DNA from 3 places in the Nocardioides panacis genome. Region 1 is predicted to be linked to each of the others. Evidence: predicted binding sites of a transcription regulator. Region 1 holds the regulator's gene; each other region holds the start of a gene.
The links. The regulator LexA, encoded in region 1, represses DNA repair genes until DNA is damaged. The targets are predictions, from matches to a motif close to TCGAACANNTGTTCGA.

Region 2: a site for LexA is predicted at 3,935-3,950, ahead of KRR39_RS17595 (HNH endonuclease signature motif containing protein). Genes of this name have one in related genera too.
Region 3: a site for LexA is predicted at 1,393-1,408, ahead of KRR39_RS16855 (HNH endonuclease signature motif containing protein). Genes of this name have one in related genera too.

The regions. Positions count from the first base shown of each region.
Region 1 is NZ_CP077062.1:1,066,712-1,074,574, forward strand. Features, by position in the region: gene KRR39_RS05300 (ATP-dependent DNA helicase) at 1-1,528, shown strand, start outside; gene KRR39_RS25535 (hypothetical protein) at 1,562-1,693, shown strand; gene KRR39_RS05305 (metallophosphoesterase family protein) at 1,749-2,495, shown strand; gene KRR39_RS05310 (MXAN_6640 family putative metalloprotease) at 2,505-4,163, opposite strand; gene lexA (transcriptional repressor LexA) at 4,329-5,033, opposite strand; gene KRR39_RS05320 (SDR family NAD(P)-dependent oxidoreductase) at 5,186-5,968, shown strand; gene KRR39_RS05325 (LysM peptidoglycan-binding domain-containing protein) at 6,102-6,509, shown strand; gene KRR39_RS05330 (hypothetical protein) at 6,726-7,169, opposite strand; gene KRR39_RS25920 (DUF6318 family protein) at 7,607-7,863, opposite strand, start outside.
Region 2 is NZ_CP077062.1:3,612,076-3,619,938, forward strand. Features, by position in the region: gene KRR39_RS17575 (thiamine ABC transporter substrate-binding protein) at 1-904, opposite strand, end outside; TPP riboswitch at 944-1,050, opposite strand; gene KRR39_RS17580 (alpha/beta hydrolase) at 1,089-1,523, shown strand; gene KRR39_RS17585 (alpha/beta hydrolase fold domain-containing protein) at 1,523-1,969, shown strand; gene KRR39_RS17590 (phosphatidylglycerol lysyltransferase domain-containing protein) at 1,969-3,660, shown strand; gene KRR39_RS17595 (HNH endonuclease signature motif containing protein) at 3,674-3,868, opposite strand; gene KRR39_RS26255 (DUF222 domain-containing protein) at 4,269-4,535, opposite strand; gene KRR39_RS17605 (hypothetical protein) at 4,451-4,828, opposite strand; gene KRR39_RS17610 (transporter substrate-binding domain-containing protein) at 4,943-5,653, opposite strand; gene KRR39_RS17615 (ferredoxin reductase) at 5,759-6,841, shown strand; gene KRR39_RS17620 (fatty acid desaturase family protein) at 6,871-7,863, shown strand, end outside.
Region 3 is NZ_CP077062.1:3,448,355-3,456,217, reverse strand. Features, by position in the region: gene KRR39_RS16870 (DinB family protein) at 1-275, opposite strand, end outside; gene KRR39_RS16865 (GNAT family N-acetyltransferase) at 344-880, shown strand; gene KRR39_RS16860 (hypothetical protein) at 913-1,296, shown strand; gene KRR39_RS16855 (HNH endonuclease signature motif containing protein) at 1,442-2,734, shown strand; gene KRR39_RS16850 (YqjF family protein) at 2,832-3,587, opposite strand; gene KRR39_RS16845 (M36 family metallopeptidase) at 3,792-6,962, opposite strand; gene KRR39_RS25070 (alpha-galactosidase) at 7,040-7,863, opposite strand, start outside.

The DNA.
Region 1 (7,863 bases):
CAAGGGCAACGGGGACCGCGACTCGGCGCCCAAGCACGGCGACAAGGTGTGGCGGCAGGTCTCGGTCAACCACCGCGAGTGCCTCGGCGCGGCCAAGTGCCCGTTCTCCGACGAGTGCTTCGCGGAGCGGGCCAAGGAGAAGGCCGCCCAGTCCCAGCTGATCGTCACCAACCACTCGCTGCTGGCGATCGACGCCATCGAGGGCGTCCCGATGATCCCCGAGTACGACGTCGTGGTGATCGACGAGGCCCACGAGCTGTCCGCCCGGGTCACCCAGGCGGCGACCGACGAGCTGTCCGTGCCGGAGGTCGAGCGCACCGCGCGCCGGGCCCAGCGGCACGTCGAGGGCATGGAGGCCGACGACCTCGCGGACGCCGGCGACGCGCTGCGCGCCGCGTTCGACGAGTGCCCACCCGGACGCCTCGACACGTTGCCGGAGCCGCTCTCGGACGCCGTCCAGCTGGTCCGGGACGCCTCGCGCGCGCTGATCTCGGCGTTCCCCAAGGAGTCGCAGTCCGACGGCGAGGGCGACGCGGGCCGCACCCAGGCCCGCGGGGCGGTGCAGGAGCTGTTCAAGAACAGCGAGCGGATGGCCGCCAACTCCCAGGCCGACGTGCTGTGGCTCTCCGAGCGCGACCGGGCCCGCGGCGGCGACCAGCTCTGCGTGGCGCCGCTGCAGGTGTGGGGCCCGCTGCGCGACAGGCTGCTGGCCGAGAAGACCGTGGTGCTGACCAGCGCCACGCTGATGCTCGGCGGCGACTTCAGCTCGGTGGCCACCTCGCTCGGGCTCAAGCCCAGCGAGCGCGTCGACCACTCGCTGGCGGAGTCCCCGGAGCCGGCGGCGCCCGACGACGGCCGGCAGCCGTGGCGCGGCATCGACGTCGGGTCACCGTTCGACTACGCCCGGCAGGGCATCCTGTACGTCGCCAAGCACCTGCCTCCGCCCGGTCGCGACGGCCTCGGGGCCGCCCAGCTCGACGAGATCGTCGACCTCGTGGACGCCGCCGACGGCCGCACCCTGGGGCTGTTCTCCAGCCGCCGGGCGGCCGAGGCGGCGGCGGAGGCGGCCCGCGAGCGGCTGCCGCACCTGACGATCCTGGCCCAGGGCGAGGCGCAGCTGCCCGAGCTGGCCCGGCTGTTCGTCGAGGACCCGCACGCCTGCCTGTTCGGCACGCTCAGCCTCTGGCAGGGGCTCGACGTGCCCGGCGACACCTGCCAGCTGGTGCTGATCGACCGGATCCCGTTCCCGCGCCCCGACGACCCGCTGATGTCCGCGCGGCAGAAGGCCGCCGACCAGGCCGGCGGCAACGGGTTCATGCAGGTCGCCGCGACGCACGCCGCGCTGCTGCTCGCGCAGGGCAGCGGCCGGCTGATCCGGACCACCAGCGACAAGGGCGTGGTGGCCATCCTGGACCCCCGGCTGGTCACCGCCCGCTACGGCGGCTTCCTGCGCGCCTCGCTGCCGCCGATGTGGTCGACCACCGACCGGTCCGTGGTGCTCTCCGCGCTCAAGCGGCTCGCCTCCTGACGCGGCGCGAACCCCGGTGCTAGCGTTTTCGCCATGCAGCGGAACCCGTGGTCGATGGTCGCCCTGGTCGTGGCCTGCCTCCTGCTCGTGGTCGGCGCCGCCGCGGAGCATGACCCGGGTGACGCGAAGCCGGTCACCACGGTGCACCGGCCGCTGACCCCGTAGCCCTCCCGGGTGAGCCGACGCTCGTCGGGCGCGCGGCGGCTGGAAGGATGTCCGCATGGGGAGCACCTACGTCGTCAGCGACGTGCACGGACATCTGGACGACCTGCGCGAGGTGCTGCAGCACGCCGGGCTGGTCGACGGCGAGGACCGCTGGACCGGCGGCGAGACGGACCTGTGGGTCCTCGGCGACCTCGTGGACCGCGGCCCGGACGGCATCGGGGTGATCCGGTTCGTGCGCTCGCTGCAGGAGCAGGCCCCCGACCGGGTGCGGGTGCTGCTCGGCAACCACGAGGCGCTGATGCTGGGCTACCACCTGTTCCCCGACACCCGGTTCGCCGAGCTGTGGCTGCTCAACGGCGGGCACGAGATGGACCAGGCCGGGCTCACCGCGGACGACGTCGCCTGGGTGCGCAGGCTGCCGGCGATGGCCCGGGCCGGCGACCGCCTGCTGATGCACTCCGACACCACCGACTACCTCGCCTGGGGGTCGTCCGTCGACGAGGTCAACGCCACCGTGGCCGGGCTGCTCGCCGGTGACGACGCGCAGGAGCACTTCGACGTGTTCGCCGCGCTCACCAGCCGGTTCGACTTCAACGGCACCGACGGCGCCCGGGTCGCGAGGGCCGTGCTCGACACGCTCGGAGGCGAGCAGATCGTGCACGGCCACAGCATCATCGGCAGCCTGCTCGACGTACCGTCCGCGCAGGTCGAGGGTCCGCTGACGTACGCCGACGGGCTGGTGGTCGCGATCGACGGCGGCCGCTACGACGGCGGACCGCTGCTGCTCGTCGCGCTCAGCTGACCCGGGGAGTCACCGGCTGGCGTGCGCGGCGTACCGGGTGGTCAGCGCGTCGTCGAGCGGGAGGCCCGAGCAGCTCTCGTAGGTGTTCTGGTGGCACCGGTAGCGGGTGCTCGCGTTGATCAGGTCGAGCTCGACGGAGCTGACCTCGTGCGAGGAGAAGCCGACCAGCCGGGTGCCCGCGCCGGAGCGGGTGAGCCGCACCGGGTAGCCCACCACCCTGCCGTTGCGGTGGTGCACGATGACCCGGGCGAGGGAGCCGCGGTACGTCGCCGGCATGTCGACCGCGACCCGCAGCGTGGCGTGCCGGCCCAACGACGGGCTCGGGACGTAGCGCACGAACAGCTGGCCGAGGTGGTACAGCGTGGCGGTGTGCGGGTGCGACGTGGGCGACCTGCGGCTCAGCGTGCGGGAGGCGAGCAGCGGCGAGGCGTGGTAGGCGTGCCCCTCGGAGTAGTAGTGCGCGGGGTCGCGGTTCCACACGCCGAACCGGGCGAGCGTCTCCGCGATCGTGGTGCCCTTGAGTGCCAGCACCCGTTGGAGCGCCTGCAGGGAGTAGGCGTCACCGGCCGCCTGCTCCCACACGTACCGGATCATCGTCGGGTCGTCGGTGTTCCCCGGCCCGGACGACTCGCTGAGGAACCGCCAGAACAGCCAGGCGCCGTACCCACGCAGGTCCGCGGTCGCGAAGTCCAGGGGCATGTCGGAGGCGGCGAGGGGGCTGCCGGCCAGGTAGCGGCGGTTGTCGTCGACCGCGTCGAACAGCTGGTCCTCCATCCAGGTCGCGGTGCCCTCCATCAGCCACGGGTCCTCGGACCAGTCGTAGGCGAACTGGACCGCGTGGAACAGCTCGTGCGCGGCGGTCACCCGGAGGTTGTCCACCGGCGTGCGGGTGCCGCCGAACTCGGTGGCGGCGTAGTCGTTGTCCAGCACGCAGTAGCCGTAGACGGCCCGGACCGAGGTGCGCGCGGTGTCGTCGGGGACGCAGTAGCCGTAGAGGCCCTGGTCACCGATGTTCGCGAGGTAGACGTCGAGCCGGCCGTCCCCGCCGTTGTCGATGGCCGCGGTGTCCGGGACCGGTGTGCGGTAGCCCATCACGGCGGTCTCGGCCGTGTAGACCGCGTCGACCGTCTGCAGGGTCAGGCTGACCCAGGACGGCACCGTGGCGGGGTCGCCGTCGGAGCCGGTGGGCGCGTTCGCGTCGTTCTCCACCCAGTGCACGCAGACCGTGGCCGTGCAGACCATCGCGGCCGGCACGGTGTACTTCGGCTCGCCGCCGACCGCGTTCGACCCGTCGGTGGGCCGGCGCAGGATGTGCCGGGCGGAGCGGCGCTCGGCCGGGGTGGCCAGGTCGTGGGCGCGCAGCGCGAGCTCGCGCAGCACCAGGGTGCCGTCGCGGGTGGGCTGCGTGGCCGGGCGGTCGGCGCGCGACTGCGGGGCACTGGTCGTGGGTGCGAACAGGTCCTGGGCGCCGGCCAGCGCCCGGGTGGCCGCGGTCGCCGGGTCCTGCACGGGCTCGGGGGTGGTGCCCTCGCCGACGGTAGGTGCGGGCGCGGGGGCGGTGGTCGCCGTGGTGACGTCCGGACCGGGGTCCGCCACGGCGACGGCGCTGCCGAGGGGCCCGACGAGCAGAGTCGTCGTGAGAGCGAGGGTGAGCAGTTGTCCGATCACGGGAGACACCGGTCTGTGAGAGGGACAGTCAGCCTAGCCTCGGTGGGACGGTCGGTGCCGCGTGTCGCGAGATCTGCCGGGACGATCTGGGGAAAGCCGGACAGAGCGGCGGACGCGACGACGGACCGCCCCGTGAGGGGACGGTCCGTCGGTCGTGCGGAGCGGTCAGACGCGGCGCAGAACCGCGGTGACCTTGCCCAAGATCGTGGCGTTCGTGCCGTCGATCGGGTCGTAGGCCTGGTTGTGCGGCAGCAGCCACACCTGGCCGTTCTTGCGCTGGAAGGTCTTGACCGTCGCCTCGCCGTCGATGAGCGCGGCGACGATCTCGCCGTTCTCGGCGGTCTGCTCCTGGCGGACCACGACGTAGTCGCCGTTGCAGATCGCCGCGTCGATCATCGAGTCGCCGACGACCTCGAGCATGAACAGGGTGCCCTCGCCGACCAGGCTCTTGGGCAGCGGCATGATCTCCTCGACCCGCTCGTCGGCCAGGATCGGGCCGCCGGCCGCGATCCGGCCGACCATCGGCACGTAGGTCGCCGCGGGCATCGCGTCGCCGACGCCGGTCTCGTCCACGGACTCCGCCTCGTCGGGGTTGAACACCGACAGTGCCCGGGGGCGGTTGGGGTCCCGCTTGAGGTAGCCCTTCTCCTCGAGCACGCGCAGCTGGTGGGCGACCGACGAGGAGCTGGTCAGGCCGACCCGTTCGCCGATCTCGCGCATGCTGGGCGGGTAGCCGCGACGCTCGATCGAGTCCCGGATCACCGTCAGCACGCGCTGCTGGCGCGGGGTCAGGCCGTGGGCGTCCGGGGGGCCGTCCGGGAGCTCCGCGACGTCGGCTCCGCCGCCGGTGTCCTTGCGCTTGCCTGCCATGGGGTTGCTCCTTCTGCCGCGTTCCGCTCGCCTGACCGTGCTGTCACGTTAGTCGTCGGGCGACGCGTTGTTCAAACATTTGTTCGAACGGCGTGTCGCCCGGCGACGGTGCCGTCGACGGGTCCCGGAGGTCGTCTGGTTGGCTCCTGGGCATGGACAGTGCGGTGGTGACCGGGGCGGGCCGGGGCATCGGGCGGGCGGTCGCGGCGCTGCTCGTGGAGCGTGGGTACGCCGTCGTGGTGACCGACGTGGACGGTGCGGCCGCCCGTCGTACGGCGGGCGAGGTGGGTGCGGTCGCCGGGCTCGCGCACGACGTGCGCGACGAGGCGGCGCACGTCCTGGTCGCCGGGGAGGCGGCCCGCCACGGCCGGCTCGCGGTCTGGGTGAACAACGCCGGCGTGGGTGACGACGGCACCCTGGTCGAGCTCGCGTCATCGTCGGTGGACGCCCTGGTCGACGTCAACCTCAAGGGCGTGCTGTGGGGGATGCGGGCAGCGCTCGCCGCGTTCGGGGACGGCGGCGGTGACGTCGTCAACGTCGCGTCGTCCTCCGGCCTCGGCCCCGTCCCGGGTCTCGCGGTGTACGCCGCGACGAAGGCGGCCGTCGTCTCGATCACCATGTCCGCGAGCGTCGAGGTGCCCCGCGGGGTCCGGGTGCACGCGCTGTGCCCGGACGGAGTCGACACCGCGATTGTCGAGGGGATGCGCCCCGACGGGCCGGCCAAGGCGATCGTGCACTCGTCCGGCCGGCTGCTCACCGTGGAGGAGGTGGCCCGTGCGGCGGTCGCGCTGGTCGGCTCGCGCCGGGTGGTGCGCAGCCTGCCGGCCTGGCGGGGAGCCCTCGTCCGCGTCGGGTCGCTGGCCCCGTCGCGATCGGCTGCGGGGTTCCGGCTGTTCGCCCGGGTCGGCCGCCGGGTGATGGAGCGCCGCGGATAGGTTCGAACGTTTGTTCGCTCAGGGTCTTGATCCGTTCGAACACATGCTCTAATGTCGCACATGTGTTCGATCGAACAGCCGTTCGAGGAGCAGCTTCCGGAAACTGTCGGAGGTCCTCGATAGAACTTCGGTCATGGACGCACCGTTCGACTCCCCGACCGACTCCTTCCCCAGGAGGTCCCAGATGAGCACCATCGCGATGAACCCCGGTTTCACCCGTGAGCGCGCCAGCCGCGCCCCGCGGACGACACCCGTCCGCCTGACCCGTCGTGGCCAGGTCGTGGCCGTGGTGCTGTTCCTCGGGCTGCTGCTCGCGGTGCTGACGGTCTACGGCTCGCACTCCGCTGCCACCGGTGAGGCCGGTGCCCCGGTCGCCACGCGGACCGTCGAGGTCGGCCAGGGCGACACCCTCTGGGCGATCGCCTCGGAGACCGCCGAGCCCGGCCACGTCCGCGAGATGGTGCACCAGATCCAGGAGCTCAACGCGCTGCCCAGCGCCGCGCTGCGGGTCGGCCAGGAGATCGCGGTCCCGGTGCGCTGACGCACCCACAGGCTTGCCGACGACCTCCTCGACCCGGGTCGACGGCTTGAGGGGAAACGAGGGGCGGGTCCGCGCTCATGCAGCCGCGGCCCGCCCCTCGTTCTCTGTTTGCCACCGCCGTCCCGCCCCGACTGGTCGAGCTTGTCGAGACCAGTCCGGAGCTGCGGAACGAACCAGGCCTCCCCGGTCCCGGTCGACGCCGGTTCCGTTCCGCAGCTACTGGTAGTCGCCCGACAGCACCGCGGTGGCCTCACTGATCCGCAGCGAGGAGGTCGGCCCGGCGATCGTGACGGTCTCCGGGATGGCCTGCCAGCCGCCGTTCCCCACCCGGAAGCGCGCCGAGTAGGTGACGTCGACGCTGGGCGCCACCGTGGTGTGCGCGTCGGTGTAGCTATGGGTGATGTCCGTGGCCGGGTACGGCGCCCCCGGCGTCGAGGTGGTCGCAGACGTCCCGTCCCCGTAGTGCCACGCGAACGAGGTGGGCGTCGCCTCCACGTCGACCGACTGGCCGAGCAGGGTGAGGGTGCGGGTGAACGTCTGCGGGTCCGCGTAGAAGATCGTCGCGAAGTTGACCAGCGTCTTGTCCCGCGGCTGGGTGCGCGCCTGCAGGGCCGGCAGTCCGATCCGGCGGAGCGCCGTGAGGACGAGTCCGGGCGTCACCTGGGGCTTGGGCGTCGCGGCAGGCGGCGGTCCTGCGGGGCCGGCGCACTGAGTGGTCAATGGCTTCCAGTCACCTGCCGGGGTCTGGCCCCATAGACGCCAGACGCGCTCGGCTGGGTCCGGGCAAATGTTGGCCTGGGCGCAGTCCAAGGATTGGCCGGGTACCTCGCTTGGTTCCGAGCCTGCACACACCGAGACCCATCGATACTTGATGAAGTTGGGCTGACCGGCACTTGCACTGGCATCGTCGCCGTCACCTGTGGTGGAGGGTGCGAGGTCCATTTCGCCCGCGCTGGCACAGGACATTCCGATGTCGAGAACGCTGTCGCTTGAGGTTCCGGAGGCGTCGCAACCATCGGCCCGCACAGGCAGGTTCAGTCCCGCCAGACTCGTCCACAGCAGTGACCCGACCATTATCAAAGCAACGCGCGGACGGCTCATGACACCAGATCCAGACGTTCAACGCTCCAGCCGACCAGCGTCCATCGCAAGTGCATGGTCATGGGTTGCCGGCCGCCCTTGTATCGCTTGGTGGGCCCTTTGTTGGTCTGTTTGACGACTTCGGGGGGCTGCAAGACGCCGAGGTCCAGGATTGGTCTCCGCTTTGGTTGCTTGGGAACAGGGGCCACCGTCGTCAACTGCCATCCGGAAGATCGAATGGTCCCGCCCGCGTTGTAGATCCGATTAATGTTCT
Region 2 (7,863 bases), 2.4 Mb from region 1:
CCTCCTGGAAGGACTTCTGCTCCATGAAGTCGATGAACGCCCGGGCGCCCTCCGGGTTCTTCGCGCCGGCCAGCACGCCGGCGTACTCCACCTGCCGGAAGCAGGTGTCCAGCAGCGCGCTGGTGGTCGGCTTCGTAGCGCCCTTCGGGATCGTGAACGGCGGCGAGGAGGCGTAGGACAGCACGATCGGCCGGTCCCCGCCCCCGCCGCCCGCGGTGAAGTCGACCTCGTAGGCGTCCGACCAGCCGGAGGTGATCTTGGTGCCGTTGCCCATCAGCCTCGTCCAGTACGACGGCCAGGCGTCGCCGTACCTCGCCACGGTGGCCAGCAGGAACGCCAGCCCCGGCGAGGAGCTCGACGCCCCCGGGGTCACGAAGAGGTCCTTGTACGCCGGCCGGGTCAGGTCGTCCAGCGACGCGGGCGGGGTGAGGTGGTGCTTCGCGAACCAGGTGTCGTCGACGTTGACGCACACGTCGCCGAAGTCGACCGGGGTCAGCCGCGCGGCCTCCCGGGCGTCGGGGAGCGCGTAGTCCGCGACGGAGCCCGGCAGGTCCTTCGGCGTGTAGTCGGCCAGGATCCCCTCGTCGACCGCCCGCGAGGCGAAGGTGTTGTCGATGCCGTAGGTCATGTCCGCGATCGGGGAGCCCTTGGTCAGCACCAGCTTGTTGGTGAGCTGGCCGGCGTCGCCGTTGGGCTCGATCTTGACGGTGTAGCCGGTCTTCGCGGTGAACTGCTTCAAGACGTCCTTGGACATCGCCCAGGAGTCGTGGGTGGCGACCACGACGGTCCTGCCCGCGCCGGAGCCGGTCGACTCCGCCGTCGTACCCCCGCCCACGGAGCAGGCGGTCGCAGAGGTCAGCGCCAGCGCCAGCCCTGCCGTGGTCAGTGCGCGCAGAGCGTGCATGGGTGTCATCTCCCGTTCGTTCTGGGAGGGAACCGCGTGTGCGGTCGAGACTCGACTTCCTTCGCCGGTGCTAACCGAATCAGGTTCGAGGGTCAGCGGGCCATCCCGCACTCTCAGCGCCCGGTGGCGCTCCCCTGTCGTTCCCCGCCGACACTACACGCGCCGGCCTCGGTAGCCTCCGGTCGTGCCCAGTCCCCAGCACCAGCTCCTGACCCGCGTGATCCCGGTGATCCGCCGTCGCAGCGAGGTGCTCGATCCCGAGCAGGTCCGCCGCGACGTGCTGGCCCGTCAGGCGCAGGCGGACCCGTCACCCCCGCGACGGGTGGCCCGCGCGTTCACCGTGCGCCGCACCGAGCGGTCCGGGCTGCCGGTCTTCGAGCTCGCCCCGCGCGGCGCAGACCCGGTCCGGACCGTGCTCTACCTGCACGGCGGCGGGTTCGTCAGCGGACTGGACCACTTCCACTGGCGGTACGCCGCCCGGCTGGCCCGCGGCCTCGGGGTGCGCGTCGTGCTGCCGGCCTACCCCCTGACCCCGACCCACACCTGGCGCGACGCGCTCCCCGGCTCGTCGACCTGTTCGAGCAGCTCGCGGTCGAGTCGCCGCAGGGCGTCGTGGTGATGGGCGACTCCGCCGGTGGTGGGCTCGCGGTCGGTCTGGTCCAGCAGGTCGTGCGCCGCTCCGGCCCGCAGCCGACCCACCTGGTGGCGTTCGCCCCCTGGGTCGACCTGACCGGCGAGACCCCCGGCACCGCGGAGGCCGCGGCCGACGACCCGTGGCTGACCCTGGGCAAGCTGCGGCTCTACGGCACCTGGTGGGGCGCGGGCGACCCGCCGGCCCCCGAGGCCAGCCCGCTGACCGGCGACCTGTCGGGGCTGCCCCCGACGCTGGTGCTGTGCGGCACCCGCGACCTGCTGGTGCCGCAGGCCCGCGCGCTGGTGCGGGCCGCCCAGCAGGTCGGCAGCCCGGTGACGTACGTCGAGGAGCCCGGGCTGCTGCACGTCTACCCGCTGCTCCCGATCCCGGAGGCCCGGCGGGCGTGGCGCCAGGTGCGGGCGTTCCTCTGATGTGGCGCCGTCTCTGGACGACCGTGCGCACCCCGTCCTGGGTCGCCCGGATCGTCGGCCTGGTCGGCGCGGTCACCGTGGTCAGCGCGGTGCTCCCCGGCTTCCGGGACCGCACCCGGATCATCTACGAGCTGGTGCCGGACGCGTTCCCGGCGGCCGCCACGACCGGCGCGGCCGCCGTGGGCCTGGTGCTGGTCGTGCTGTCCCGCGCCCTGCGCCGCGGCAAGGCCCGGGCCTGGCTGCTGGCCACCGTGCTGGCCGCCGTCGCCGCGCTGCTGCACCTGCTCAAGGGCCTCGACGTCGAGGAGGCCGTCCTCTCGCTCGCCCTGGTGGTGCTGCTGCTCGGCGCCCGCGGCAACTTCACCGCCAAGCCGGACCCCCGGTCGCTGAGCCGGACCGTGGCGGTGCTCGTGATCGGGCCGCTCGTCGCGACGGTCCTCGGCTGGCTGTGGCTGGCGATCGACGCGGACGGCCAGGTCCCGGGGACCGGCACCCCGGCCCGGTTCGCGCACGCGTTCCTCGGCCTGTTCGGGATCACCGGGCCGGTGCGGTTCATCGACCAGCGCGACGGTCAGCGGGCCGCGGTCGCACTGGTGGTGCTCGGGGCGTCGGTGCTGCTGGTCGCGTTCCTGGTCGCCCTCGCCCCGGCGGACGGCCCGCACGGCCTGAACGCGGAGGAGGACGGGCGGCTGCGGGCGCTGCTCGACTCGTGGGGCTCCATCGACTCGCTGTCGTACTTCGCGCTGCGCAACGACCGGTCGGTGATCTTCTCCCCCTCCGGCAAGGCCGCGATCACCTACCGCGTGGTCGGCACCGTCTCCCTGGCGGCCGGCGACCCGCTCGGCGACCCCGAGGCGTGGCCCGGTGCCATCGCGGAGTGGCTGGCCGAGGCCCGCTCGTTCGGCTGGGTGCCGGCCGTGCTGGCCGCGAGCGAGCGCGGCGCCGAGGCGTTCCACCGGGCCGGGATGGACGCCCTCGAGCTCGGCGACGAGGCGATCCTGCACGTCGGGGAGTTCTCGCTGGAGGGCCGCTCGATGCGCGGGGTCCGGCAGGCGGTGTCCCGCTGCGAGCGGGCCGGCCTGCAGGTGACCTGCGCCCGGGTGGCCGACCTCGATGACGAGACCCTGGAGTGCGTCCGGACGCACGCCGACCAGTGGCGCGACGGCGCGGTGGAGCGCGGGTTCTCGATGGCGCTGGGCCGCTTCGGCGAGCGCGCCGACGGGCAGGCGGTGGTGGCGCTGTGCCGGGACGGTGCGGGCGAGCTGCGCGGGCTGCTGCACTTCGTGCCGTGGGGCGCCGACGGGCTGTCGCTGGACCTGATGCGCCGCGACCGGGAGTCCGAGAACGGCATCGTCGAGCAGATGGTCGCCGGCCTGATGGCCGAGACGGCCGCCCTCGGCGTACGTCGCGTGTCGCTGAACTTCGCGGTGTTCCGCAGCGTGTTCGCCCGCGGGGAGCGGCTCGGCGCCGGACCGGTGCTGCGGGTGTGGCGCGCGGTGCTGCTGTGGGCGTCGCGGTTCTGGCAGATCGAGTCGCTCTACCGGGCGAACGCGAAGTACCAGCCCGAGTGGGTGCCGCGGTTCGTCTGCTTCCGGTCGTCGGCCGACCTGCCGCGGGTCAGCGTCGCGGCCCTGCGCGCGGAGGCCTTCCTGGTCGCGCCGTCCTGGGTGCAGCGGTTCGTGCGCTCCTGAGCCCGCGGTCCCCTCACCGTCGTCGGTGGTAGCGGACCTCGCCGGTGGGGAGGTGGCTGAGGTCGAAGCGAGGGTCGTGGGCGCGGCGGTGGTGGAACCCGCAGAGCGGGACGCCGTTGTCGAGGTCGGTGCCGCCACCGTGGCCCCGCGGCTGGGCGTGGTGGACGTCGCACCAGGCGAAGGGACGCTCGCAGCCTTCGCGGCACACGTGTGGTGGATGACCGACAGGGCTCGGCGCTGCGCGGTGGAGTGCAGTCGGCGCTCCCGCCCGAGGTCGAGCACCTGGTAGGCGCTACCCAGGACGACCGGCAGGAGGCCGGCGTTGCAGGCCGGCCGGCGAGCCTCGCCTGCCGAGAGGTGCACGCCGGTGTCCAGCCGGGCCGACGCGAGCCCGTCGAGCAGGCGCTGGTGGTCGACGTGCACCAACAGCGTCAGCGCGTTGCGGGTGAAGCCACCCGCGATCCCGTCGGCGCTGGTCGGGAGATGCTCGATGAGCTCGGTGAACCCGTGCCCCAGCCTCTCCGACCCGTTGCGCCCGGGTCGATGGGCGACAGCCTCGTGGCGGACGGGCTCGCCGGCCCTGTTGCGGGACAGCTGCGCCGGGGGGGTCAGCACCCTCGCTTCGTGCGCGTCGGCCAGCTCCCGGGTGACCACCTCGAGCATCCGCCGACGGCCTGCCTCAACCGCTTGGCGTTCGCCCCCGCGACCGCCTCGGCCACGAGCCCTGCCTCCGCAGCCCGCCGCTGCGCGTCGCTCACGTCGACCGGGAGCAGGTCCGCGGACCGCACGATCACCGCGACCTGGTCCTGGTTGACCGCACCGGCGGCGAACGCGTCCCGGGTCGCGTGGTAGGTCTCCTCCAGCCGCCGCGCCACCGGACCAGGTTGGCCGTCTCCGCCCGGTTGGCCCCCGTCAGCCGGGCCGCCCACGCATCCGTGCCGGTCACCCCGAGCGACTGCGCCACCTTCCGGGCGTCGGCTTCCGCCAACAACGACAGCCGCAGCGCCGCTGCCTGCCCCTCCAGCGCAGCCGCACCGACGAGGGCGTCGGTCAGCTCGTCCACGTCCAGTCCCGCGACCGGGACCGCGGCGGCCGCGCGCATCGCCGCCCGCGCCGAGGGCACCGCGTCGCGGACCCGGCCACCGGGATGAAGCTGAGCGACTGACATGCCCTCAGCCAACCGGTGACCACCGACAGGACCGCCGCCACATCTCGACTCGTGAGACACTAATCGAAACTTCTTTCGAGAGCCCGTCGACGCAGTCACGCCTCCCGGCAGTCGCTAGGCCGGCGGGGCGACGGTCGCGCCGGGCTGCCCGGAGCGCGCGAGCGAGTCGGTGACGAAACCACTCGCCTTCAGCTCCTCCACGACGTCCCGCAGGAACGCCACGGCGCCGGGAGTCCTGTCGACCGACGTACCCACTGCCTGCTCGATCTGCATGAAGCGCTCCTCGACCACCCGGACCTCGGGATGGTCGGCGGCGTAGGCGGTCATCGGCTGGCGGATGCCGGCACCGGCCTCCAGGCCCTGCTCGCGGAACACGTCGACGCCCTCGGCCCCGCGGACCACGGTCGCGTGACGCAGCGTGCGCGTGAGGAACAGGTCGTAGGCCGAGCCCTGCTTGACGCCGACGCGCACGCCGGGCCGGTCGACGTCCGCCGGCGTGGTGAGGTGCGAGTCCGCCGGGACGACGTACACGCCCTCGATCACGACGTACGGCGCGGTGAACGCCACCTCCTCGGCGCGTGCGGGGTCCACGGCGAGGAAGCAGAGGTCTGCCCGGCCGTCGGTCATCGCCGCCAGCGACGCGCGGGCCGCGTCGAAGCAGACCAGCTCCAACGGCACGCCCAGGCGGCCGGCGACCTCGCGCGCCAGGTCGACGGTGACGCCCGACGGCTGCTCCGGGGTGCCCTGGGCCAGCACCGGGTTGCCGAGGTTGATCGCGGCGCGCAGCACGCCGGTGGGCACGAGGTCGGCGGAGAGGTCGCTCATGCCGTGGATCGTACGAACCGGGGCTTCCCAGCAACTGTAACTCTGAGTTACAGTTTCTCGGACGACGACGACCGCTCCGACCACCACGGACAGGGGGGAGCCCGGATGGCCCGGTTCGACTGGCAGCTCGACTGGCAACGTGTCCGGGACGTCGCGAGCCGGCTCACCACCCCGCTGCACCCCGACGACTACCTGTCGATGATCAACCCGCTGTGGTCGACCCGCGAGCTGCGCGGGCGGGTGGAGGAGGTCGTGCCGGAGACCGACGACGCCGCGACCCTGACGATCCGCCCCGGCTGGGGCTGGTCGTTCGACCACCGGGCCGGGCAGTACATCGGCATCGGCGTGGAGCTCGACGGCCGGTTCCACTGGCGGTCCTACTCACTGAGCTCGGCCCCGCGCCACGACCGGGGCACCGTCACGATCACCGTCCGGGCGATGCCCGAGGGTTTCCTGTCCGACCACCTGGTGCGGGGCCTCGCGCCGGGCACCATCGTGCGGCTCGCCGCACCGGCCGGGGAGTTCACGCTCCCCGACCCGCCGCCCGCCCGGACGCTGTTCCTGGTCGGCGGCAGCGGCATCACCCCGGTGATGTCGATGCTGCGCACGCTCGACCGGCGGGGCACCATGCCGGACGCGCTGCTGGTCTACTCCTCGCCCAACCAGGACCGGATGATCTTCCGCGAGGAGCTCCGCCGGCTGCACGAGAAGCACCCGACCCTGCGGGTGATCGAGCGGTTCACCGAGAGCGAGGGGCTGTTCGCGCTCGACGAGCTGGACACGGTGTGCCCGGACTGGCGCGACCGGAGCACCTGGGCGTGCGGCCCGGCGGCGATGCTGGACGCCGCGGAGGCGCACTGGCAGCGGGCCGGGTGCGAGGACCTGCTGCACCTGGAGCGGTTCTCCCTGGACTTCGGCGACAGCGATGCCGAGGGCGGCGTGATCACGTTCGCCAACTCCGGCAAGCAGGTCGAGGTGGACGGCGCGACAACGCTTCTGGAGGCCGGCGAGCAGGCCGGCGTGGGCATGCCCTACGGCTGCCGGATCGGGATCTGCCACACCTGCACGCTCACGCTCGCCTCCGGGCGGATCAAGGACCTGCGCACCGGCGAGGAGCACTTCGAGCCGAACGAGTCCGTCCAGACCTGCGTCACCGCCGCGTGCGGCGACATCACCCTGAACATCTGACGAGCAACCCACGACCTGAGGAGAAGCCCATGGCGATCTCGGACGTCACGGAGTACACCCACCTGTCCCCCGAGCAGGTCGACGAGCTCGGCCGCGAGCTCGACGAGATCCGCGCGGAGATCGAGGCGTCGCGCGGCGCCGCCGACGCGGCGTACATCAACCGCGTCATCACCGTCCAGCGACGGCTCGCCGCCGCGGGCCGGATCACGCTGTTCGCGAGCCGGTACAAGCCGGCGTTCGTCGCCGGCACCGCGATGCTCGGGGTCGCCAAGATCCTGGAGAACATGGAGATCGGGCACAACGTCATGCACGGCCAGTGGGACTGGATGAACGACCCGGAGATCCACTCCAGCACCTGGGAGTGGGACACCGCGCAGCCCGCCGAGCAGTGGAAGCACTCGCACAACTACGTGCACCACCAGTTCACCAACGTGCTCGGCCACGACAACGACATCGGGTACGGCGTGCTGCGGATGGCGCGCGAGCAGCGCTGGCACCCGGTCAACCTCGGTCAGCCGGTCTACAACACCCTGCTCGCGCTGCTGTTCCAGTGGGGCGTCGCGCTGCACGACCTGGACCTCGAGGCGATCCGCAAGAAGCGCAAGGATCCCGAGGAGATGAAGCGGCAGCTCAGGCAGATCGGCCGGAAGGTCCGCCGGCAGTTCGCCAAGGACTACGTCGTCTACCCGCTGCTGTCCGGCCCGAACGCGCTGACCACCCTGAAGGCCAACGCAACGGCCAACGTGATGCGCAACGTGTGGTCCTACCTGATCATCTTCTGCGGGCACTTCCCGGACGGCGCGATGCACTTCACCGAGGAGGAGATCGAGGACGAGACCCGTCCCGAGTGGTACCTCCGGCAGATGCTCGGCTCCGCGAACTTCCAGGGCGGCCGGCTGCTGCACGTGCTGTCCGGCAACCTGGGGTTCCAGATCGAGCACCACCTGTTCCCCGACCTGCCGAGCAACCGGTACGCCGAGATCTCCGTGCGGGTCCGGGACCTCTGCCGCCGGTACGGCATC
Region 3 (7,863 bases), 2.4 Mb from region 1:
AACGACTCGTCGGGGGTCGCGGGGATGCCGATCTCGGCGCGCGAGCGGCAGGTGACCGCCTCGTCGAACCAGACCTGCTCGACGAACGTCGCGTGCTTGACCAGGCCGAGCAGCGTGGTCCGCGACGGCACCAGGGACGCCCGCGCCTGCTCCTCGGTCAGCCCGTCCAGGCACTCCGCGAGCATCGCCCGGTGCTCGTCGAGGAACACCTCGAGCTGGAGGTCGAGCGGCTGGTCGATGACGTCCTCGGCGGACGCCGGCGGCGGGGTGGGCATGCCCGCAGCATCCCAATGCCCGTCGTGCGCCGGCAACCGGGGTGGTGCCACCTGGCAGAGTCGGCGCCGTGAGCACACGAGCCGGGTCGCCGTACGTCGAGCTGCGACCGGTCGAGGAGCGCGACTGGCGCGCGGTGCACGGGTGGGCGAGCCGCGAGGAGGTCTGCCGCTACCAGGGCTGGGGACCCAACACCGAGGAGCAGACCCGCGCCTTCGTCGAGCAGGCCGTCGCCGCCGCCGACGAGCGGCCCCGCAACCGGTTCGTCTACGTGGTCACCTGCGACGGCGAGGTCGTCGGCAGCTGCGAGCTGAACCTGCGCGGGGACGGGCAGGGCGAGATCGGCTACGGGCTGCACCCCGAGCACTGGGGACGGGGGCTGGCGACCGCGGCGGCGCGGCTGCTCCTGGAGCTGTGCTTCACCGACCTCCGGCTGCACCGGGTGTTCGCCACCTGCGACCCGCGCAACCTTGCCTCCGGCCGGGTGCTGCGGCGGCTCGGGATGACCCACGAGGGCCGGCTGCGCGAGGTGCTGCTGATCCGGGACGGCTGGCGGGACTCCGACGTCTACGGCCTGCTCGCCCACGAGTGGTCGGCGACGGGCTGACGCCGGGGGGAGGCTCGGGTTAGCGTCTCGGGGTGAGGAGACCACCGCACGAGAACGTCGCGACCGTGCTGGTGCACCCGCGCGTACTCGGCGACCTCGAGCTCGAGCTGATGGCGCTCGACCTGCGGGTGTGGCCGGTGCGGACCGCGCCGATCTGCGACGACGGGCCGCGGCAGGCGTTCCAGGTCCGGCACCGGCTGCTGGAGCGGCACCGCGGCGAGTGGGACCTCGCGGCCGACTGGACGCCGGTGTGGATCGGCTTCGGCCCCTCCTGGCGCGACGGGGACGAGCCGCTGCCCTGGGCCGCGCACGCGGTGCTGTGGCGGGCCCTGGATGCCCGGGCCGAGCACGTCCGCTTCCACCGGCGTCTCGAGGGCGTGCCGCGGCTCGCCGTCCCGGACGAGGCGGCCCGCTGAGCGGCGCCCGGCTCGGGCGGGGATGAAGGGGACCTCAGCGCTCCTGGGCAGCCAGGTTTCGTCCACACAGGCAGGGCCCCAAGGGTTGTCCACGGCGCGAAAACTCGTTCGAGGACAGGGGACTTGGCACTCGTAGCGTTGCGGCATGACCTCGGTGACCGCGCCTCCGCCGCCTCCGGTCGGGCAGCCGCCCGCCGGACATGCGGTGCTGCGGTTCGCCGCCTCGCTGTCGGCTGCGTTGGACCGGCTCGCCGGGACCCCGACCTGGTCGATGACCCGGGCCGAGCAGCGTGAGGCTTTGGTGGAGCTGCGCCGGCAGCGCAACCGCCTGAAGGAGCTGGAGCTGCGGGTGCTGGTGCAGGCCGACCGCGACGACATCGCCGCGGACTCCGGCGCCGTCGACACGGCGGCCTGGCTGGCGCACGCCACCGGGACCAGCACCGCGAGCCGGCACCGCGACCTGCACCTCGCCACCGCGCTGGACGACCGGTTCGGCCGGACCCGGGCCGCACTGGCGGCCGGGGTGATCGACGTGGAGAAGGCCGGCATCCTCACCGCCGCGGTGCAGCGGCTGACCTCGGAGCACGACGACCTCCCTCCCGGCACCGAGGCCCGCGCCGAGGCGCACCTGCTCGAGCAGGCCAAGGTGTTCGACGCGCGCACCCTGCGCAGGTTGGGGCACCGGCTGTTCGAGGTGGTCTGCCCCGAGGCGGCCGACGCCGCCGAGGGTGCCAGGCTCGAACGTGAGGAGGCCCGGGCAAGGGCGCTCGCGCAGCTGACGATCCACGACCAGGGCGACGGCACCAGCCAGGGCCGGTTCCGGCTGCCCACCCTGCACGCGCAGCTGTTGAGGAAGGCGCTGGAGGCGCTGACCAGCCCGCGGCGGATCGGGGCGGCCCGGCTCGACCCGCAGACCGGGGCGAAGCTGCCGCACGCCACCCTGCTCGGGCTCGGGCTGATGGAGCTGCTGGAACACCACCTCAGCGCGGTGCCTGCCGTGAACGGGTCCCCGTTCACCGTGGTGGTCACGATCGGCCTCGACGCCCTGGTCTCCGGTCTCGGGGTGGCGGCCCTTGACACCGGGCACCGGGTCTCGGCCGGGGAGGCCCGCCGGCTGGCGTGCCGGGCCGGGATCATCCCGATGGTGCTGGGCGGTGACTCGGTGCCGTTGGACGTGGGCCGGGAGCGGCGGTTGTTCGACCGCTACCAGAAGCATGCGATCAACCACCGCTACCAGGGCTGCGCCGCGGACAGCTGCGACCGGCCGCCGGCCTGGGTGGAGTACCACCACCTGCAGCCGTGGAGTCACGGCGGCCCAACGGACGCCAGCAACGGCATCTCGCTGTGTCCCGCGCACCACCGGATGGCCGACCACCCCCAGAGCTACGACCTGCGACGACTCCCCGACGGCACGGTCCGGTTCAACCGAAGGACCTAGACCGCAGACGGAAGGCCCACGGGAAACCTCGGCACGTCCGGGCGCCCGCAGGCGCCATTCCGCGGACGGTGCACCTGTGCCCGTCAGCCGGGGAGCGTCACGTCCGCCGGGGACGGTCCGCCAGGGTGGGCAGCCCGAACTCGGTGTGCACGCCGTCGCTGAACGCGACGTGGTCGGGCGCATGGTCGGCGAGCTCACCGAGACCGACCGAGGCGGTCAGCTGGTCGTCGAGCGCGAGCAGCTCCGCGTCGCGCAGCGGCCAGGGGCCGTGGGCGTTCGGGACGTAGAAGGTCCGCCCCCACCGGCTGACGTGCAGGCCCCACCGGGCGCTGAGGAACTCGTCGAGCGGGGTCGCGGCCCGCGGGCCGCCGACCCGCACCGAGACGTGGCTGGTCGGGCGCGAGCTGCGGCGGCGCAGGCGGGCGTCGTAGGTGCGCACGTCGCCGCGGACGTCGTACCGCATCCGGGCCCAGCGGTAGGGCAGGCCGAACACCGCCTGCGCGCCGGCCACCACGACCGCGCGGTCCGTGTCCAGGCTGAGGAACACGATGCCGCGCCGACCGGTGTCGTCCACGGAGTACAACCGGACGTTCGTCTCCAGGAACGTGCCGGCCCAGGGCACGCCCGGTCCGCGCGCCACGCCGGCGTCGACCATCCGGAACGGCACCAGCCCGACGTAGGTCACGCCCTCGTAGGTGTCGGGGCGCACGCCCCGCGGCAGGTACGCCTGCACGCGCCACGGCTCGACCGCCCAGTGCAGGAAGGTCAGGTCGCGCCAGTGCTGGTTCATCATCACCGGGCCGCGCACCGGTGGGGCGACGGGGGAGACGGGCTCGATGCCGGGGACGGTCACGCCGCCAGCCTAGGCACGCCGGGCCCGTCCGCCCGGTACGACCGGATCGGGACCTTCGGCCCTGATCCCACGACGGGTCCCGAGTCACAGTGGTGCGGTCGTGACTCTCCGATCCCACGGGCTCGGAGCGCGAGGAAGGCCCCGTCCACGAGGGGTGGGACGGGGCCTTCCGGCTCGTGGGCGGCCCAGCGAGGGCCGCCGGGCCTACTTGGTGTCGGTGATCGTCAGCGTCATGTCGGCTGCCGCTCCGGCGTACAACGAGGTGAGGACGTACGCCGTGCCCGACGGGATGATGCCGGACTCCTCGGCCGACTCGGTGGCAAACGAGCCGATCTGCGCGCAGTCCGCGTCGTAGAGGTAGACGTCCGCGTCGACCGCGGTCGGCCCGGCCGCCAGGCTGAACGCGTGCTGGCCGTCGTTCGCCTCGCCCGACAGCACGGTGACGTGGCCGTCGCTGTCCTGGCTGGCCGGCGGCACGGTGCAGGTGTTCTCCAGCTCGGTGCCGACCACGCCCGGGGAGACCACGTTGGCCGGGTTGCCCGCGGCGATCGTGAACTTCTCGGTCACCGGCGCGTCGAGCGGCGGCGGGGGCGGCGGGGTGAGGCCGGAGGCCGAGGCGCTGAACACCTGGATGTCGCCGACCTGGACGTTGGTCTTGGTGTTGCCCTGCGGCGCGTCGGCCCAGAAGCGGATGAAGCCCGCCTTGGTCGGGGTCGGCAGCGTGAACGTCTTGTAGTGCAGGTCCGGGACCACCGGGCGCGGGGCCTGGTAGCCGAACGCGTCGGTGCCGCCCACGTTCTGGGTCTTCCAGTTCACCCCGTCCGTGCTGGTCTGCAGGGTGAAGCTCTTCAGGCCCTCGAACCGGCTGCTGGTGTAGGCGCTGACCTGCACGGTGTCGACCACGGACTCCTTGGCCAGCTTGATGACCGCCTTGCCGCCCTTGGTGGTCTTCCACGAGCTGGCCTCGGTGTCGTCCATCGCCGCGCCGGCGTCACCGGAGACCGAGACCGCACCGAACGTCTTCGACGCCAGGTTCGGTGCGAGGACGAGGTTCCTCGTGGTGGTCCGGCCCTTGGTCACCGCGACGCCGTCGAACGTCCGGGAGCCGAACCCCCGCGACTGCACGGTGAGCGGGTACGTCGCCTGGGTGGCCGTGATCCGGAACGCGCCGGTGGGGCCGGTCGTGGCGACCGGGGTGCTGCGCGCCTCGAAGCGACCCAGCATGATCCGCGCACCCTCGACCGGCTTGCCCGTCGAGGCGTTGAGCACGGTGCCGGTGATGGTGCCGTTCAGGGCGGGGTTGCGGTTGTCGAAGCCGGGCACGCCCTCGGTGTCGTTGCCGCCGGTCGGGTCGGCCTCGGTGACCGCGTCGTGCGCCGAGAGGCCCATGCCGCGCTGGGCGAACGCCGAGTAGACGATGTCGACGAGCGCGTCGAAGTCGGACCGGGCGTGGTAGCGGTCGTCGAGCGCGGTCATGATCGCGGTGCGCTCGTCGAGCATCGACGGGTTGTTCGGGGACAGCGGCATCGCGTCGGTGACGACGTGCTCGGCGATGTCGGATCCGGCGGTCTCGCCGTACCTCGCGACCAGCGCCTTGCGCACCTGCCACAGCGTCGCGGTCCAGATCTCGCCGTCGGCGTGCACCTCGGGGCCGACCAGGTCGTAGCCGATGTCACCGAAGGTGGTCGGGTTCTGGTCGTAGGCCCAGTTGCGGATGCCGCGGGTCTTGTTGCCGGTCACGAACCCGCCGAGCACCGAGTCCTTCTGGAAGCCGTTGCGGTGCAGGTGGTCCAGGGCGTACCAGTCGCCCCAGCCCTCACCCATCGAGCCGGACTGGTGGGTGCCCAGCGAGCCGTCCTCGGTGCCGACGTAGCGGTTCGAGAGGCCGTGGGAGTACTCGTGCTGGATCACGCCGGCGTCGAAGTCGCCGTCGGCGCAGGGGCCCTCGAACGCGTCGTCGATGGGCTCCCACAGGAACATCCCGCTCCACGGCGGGATGCCGTCGGGCAGCGTGAGCATGTAGGCGTTGTCGCGGCCGGTGTACGTCGGGGAGCCGCCCGACACCGCGCCGGCCTGGACAAGGCCCTGGATCGGGTCACCGGGGTTGCCGCCGGTGGTGGGGTCCGGGTCCTTGTTGGTCAGCTGGAAGTTGCCGCCGGAATCGGTGAACCCGAGCCGGTAGTACTCGTCGTGGATCCGGTTGTGCTGGTAGAAGAGGTTGGTGCTCGCCGCGTCCTGGTCCTGCGGGTAGGAGGTCGGGTCGCACTTCGAGCTGCCCCAGTGGTCGGCGAACGCGTAGTCGAACTGGCCCGTCGGGCTGACCGGGCGCGGGCCCTGGTCCGCCGGGACCTCGAAGTTCGACCAGTTCGCGTGCGCGTTGGCGTTGTTGCCGAACGTCGTGATGCCGAGCCCGGTGAGGCCGGTCGGGTCGACGTACCCGCCGGGGGAGGCGTCGTTGGCGCCGAAGGACACGTGCCGCGGCTGTCCGCCGGCCGGGGCGCCGGGGTAGTTGTCGTAGATCGTGCCGCCGGACTCGTGCTGGACCAGGCTGGCGGAGTAGAGCTGCTTGCCGGTCTCCGCGTCCACGACGACCTGGTAGCCCTCGTCGAGGTGCTCGACGAACAGCACGGAGTACGCCGCGCGGGCCCCGTCCACGGTCGGGAAGGCCACCTTCTTGACGTAGGAGGAGGCGGCGAACGGGCCCTTCGCGAACACGTCGTACCCGGCCTTGCTGCCGGTCCGGGACGGGGCGAAGGCCAGGGCGCCCGCGAGCCGGGCGGCCACGCCCTGGAGCGCGTCGGACGAGGACAGCTTGAAGGAGCCGCCGAGGGAACCGGAGCGGACCGTCTCGCCGGTGTAGGACAGCACCGAGCCGTCCTTGCGGACCGCGAGGCCGAGCGAGCCGCCGCGGGCCGCGGCGATCCCGTCGAAGGTCTGGATGAGCTGGACGACGTGGGTGCCGGTGTCCGGGAGCACGTGGTCGCGCCGCAGCTGCAGCGCGTCGACGTCGGCCGCCGAGAGGCCGAGCATCGCCCGGTTGGCCGCCAGCCACCCCTTGGCGACGTCGACGGCGCTGCCGGCGCGGGGACCGGACAGCGTCCGGCCGAGGGCGGGGGTCAGGGTGCGCGGCGTGCCGAAGCGGGCGTCCCAGGTGGCGCGGGCGCCGGGGCTGGCCTTGATGACGGCGGCGACCGCGTCGGCCTGCGCCGCGGTCGGCCGCACCAGCGCGCCGACGCGGCTGTCCCCGGTCGCGACCGGGGCGGGGGAGCCGGGCAGCGCGGTCACGGCGGCGGCGGTGGACGAGAGGGACAGACCGGCGATGGCGGCGGCAGCAGTCGCGGCGGCCAGTACCTGGGTCGTGCGGGTTCTCCGCATGGCAGGTGCTCCTTCGAGGAGGGCCCGGAGCTGGTGCCCGGGTCGACACCTGCCTCAACGACGCGGAGCGGGTCAGGTCACGCGGGCGTTCTCGTCGCCTGGACCAGGACCAGCCGCTCGGGGTGCAGCGTCGGCGCCTGCACGCCCGCGGACCCCAGCACCCGGCCGGGCAGCTCGACACCGGTCGGCCACCAGGGCAGCGGCGAGGTGGCCGGCCCCTCGACCCGGTCGCCGGGAGCCAGCGGCGCGAGCCGGTACGTCGCGTCCGGGTCGAGCCCCGGCAGGCGTACGACGCCGGCCGGCGCCTGCACGCTGGTGGCGGTCTGCACGAGGGCGTACACCGCCCGGCCGCGGTCCGGGGCGACCACGCCGTGCACCCACAGGGCCGGGTCGTCGTGGTCCGCGTGCACGACCGTCCCGGTGTGCAGCAGGTCCCGCAGCGACCGGTGGGCCGCGACCCAGGCGCGGAGCCGGGCGCGCTCCTCGGGACCCGCCGCCGCCAGGTCCCACTCGATGCCGAGGTGGCCGAAGAACGCGGTGCCGGCCCGGAAGTCCAGGGTGTGCGTGCGCCCGGTGGTGTGCGAGGTCGGCGCCCCGACGTGCGAGCCGATCAGCTCCGGTGGCAGCAGCAGCCCGGTCCAGCGCTGGACCTGCTGGCGCTCGAGCGGGTCGATGCAGTCCGACGCCCAGACCCGGTCGGTGTGCTCGAGGACCCCGAGGTCGACCCGGCCGCCGCCCGAGGAGCACGACTCGATCTCCAGGCCGGGATGCGCAGCGCGCAGCTCGGCCATCAGCCGGTAGACCGCGTGCGTCTGCCGGTGCGCCGGGCCGAGCAGGTCCGGTCCCGCGAGCAGCCAGTCCGGGTGGTCCCGGGCGAGGTCCGAGTCGGGGTTGACCATCT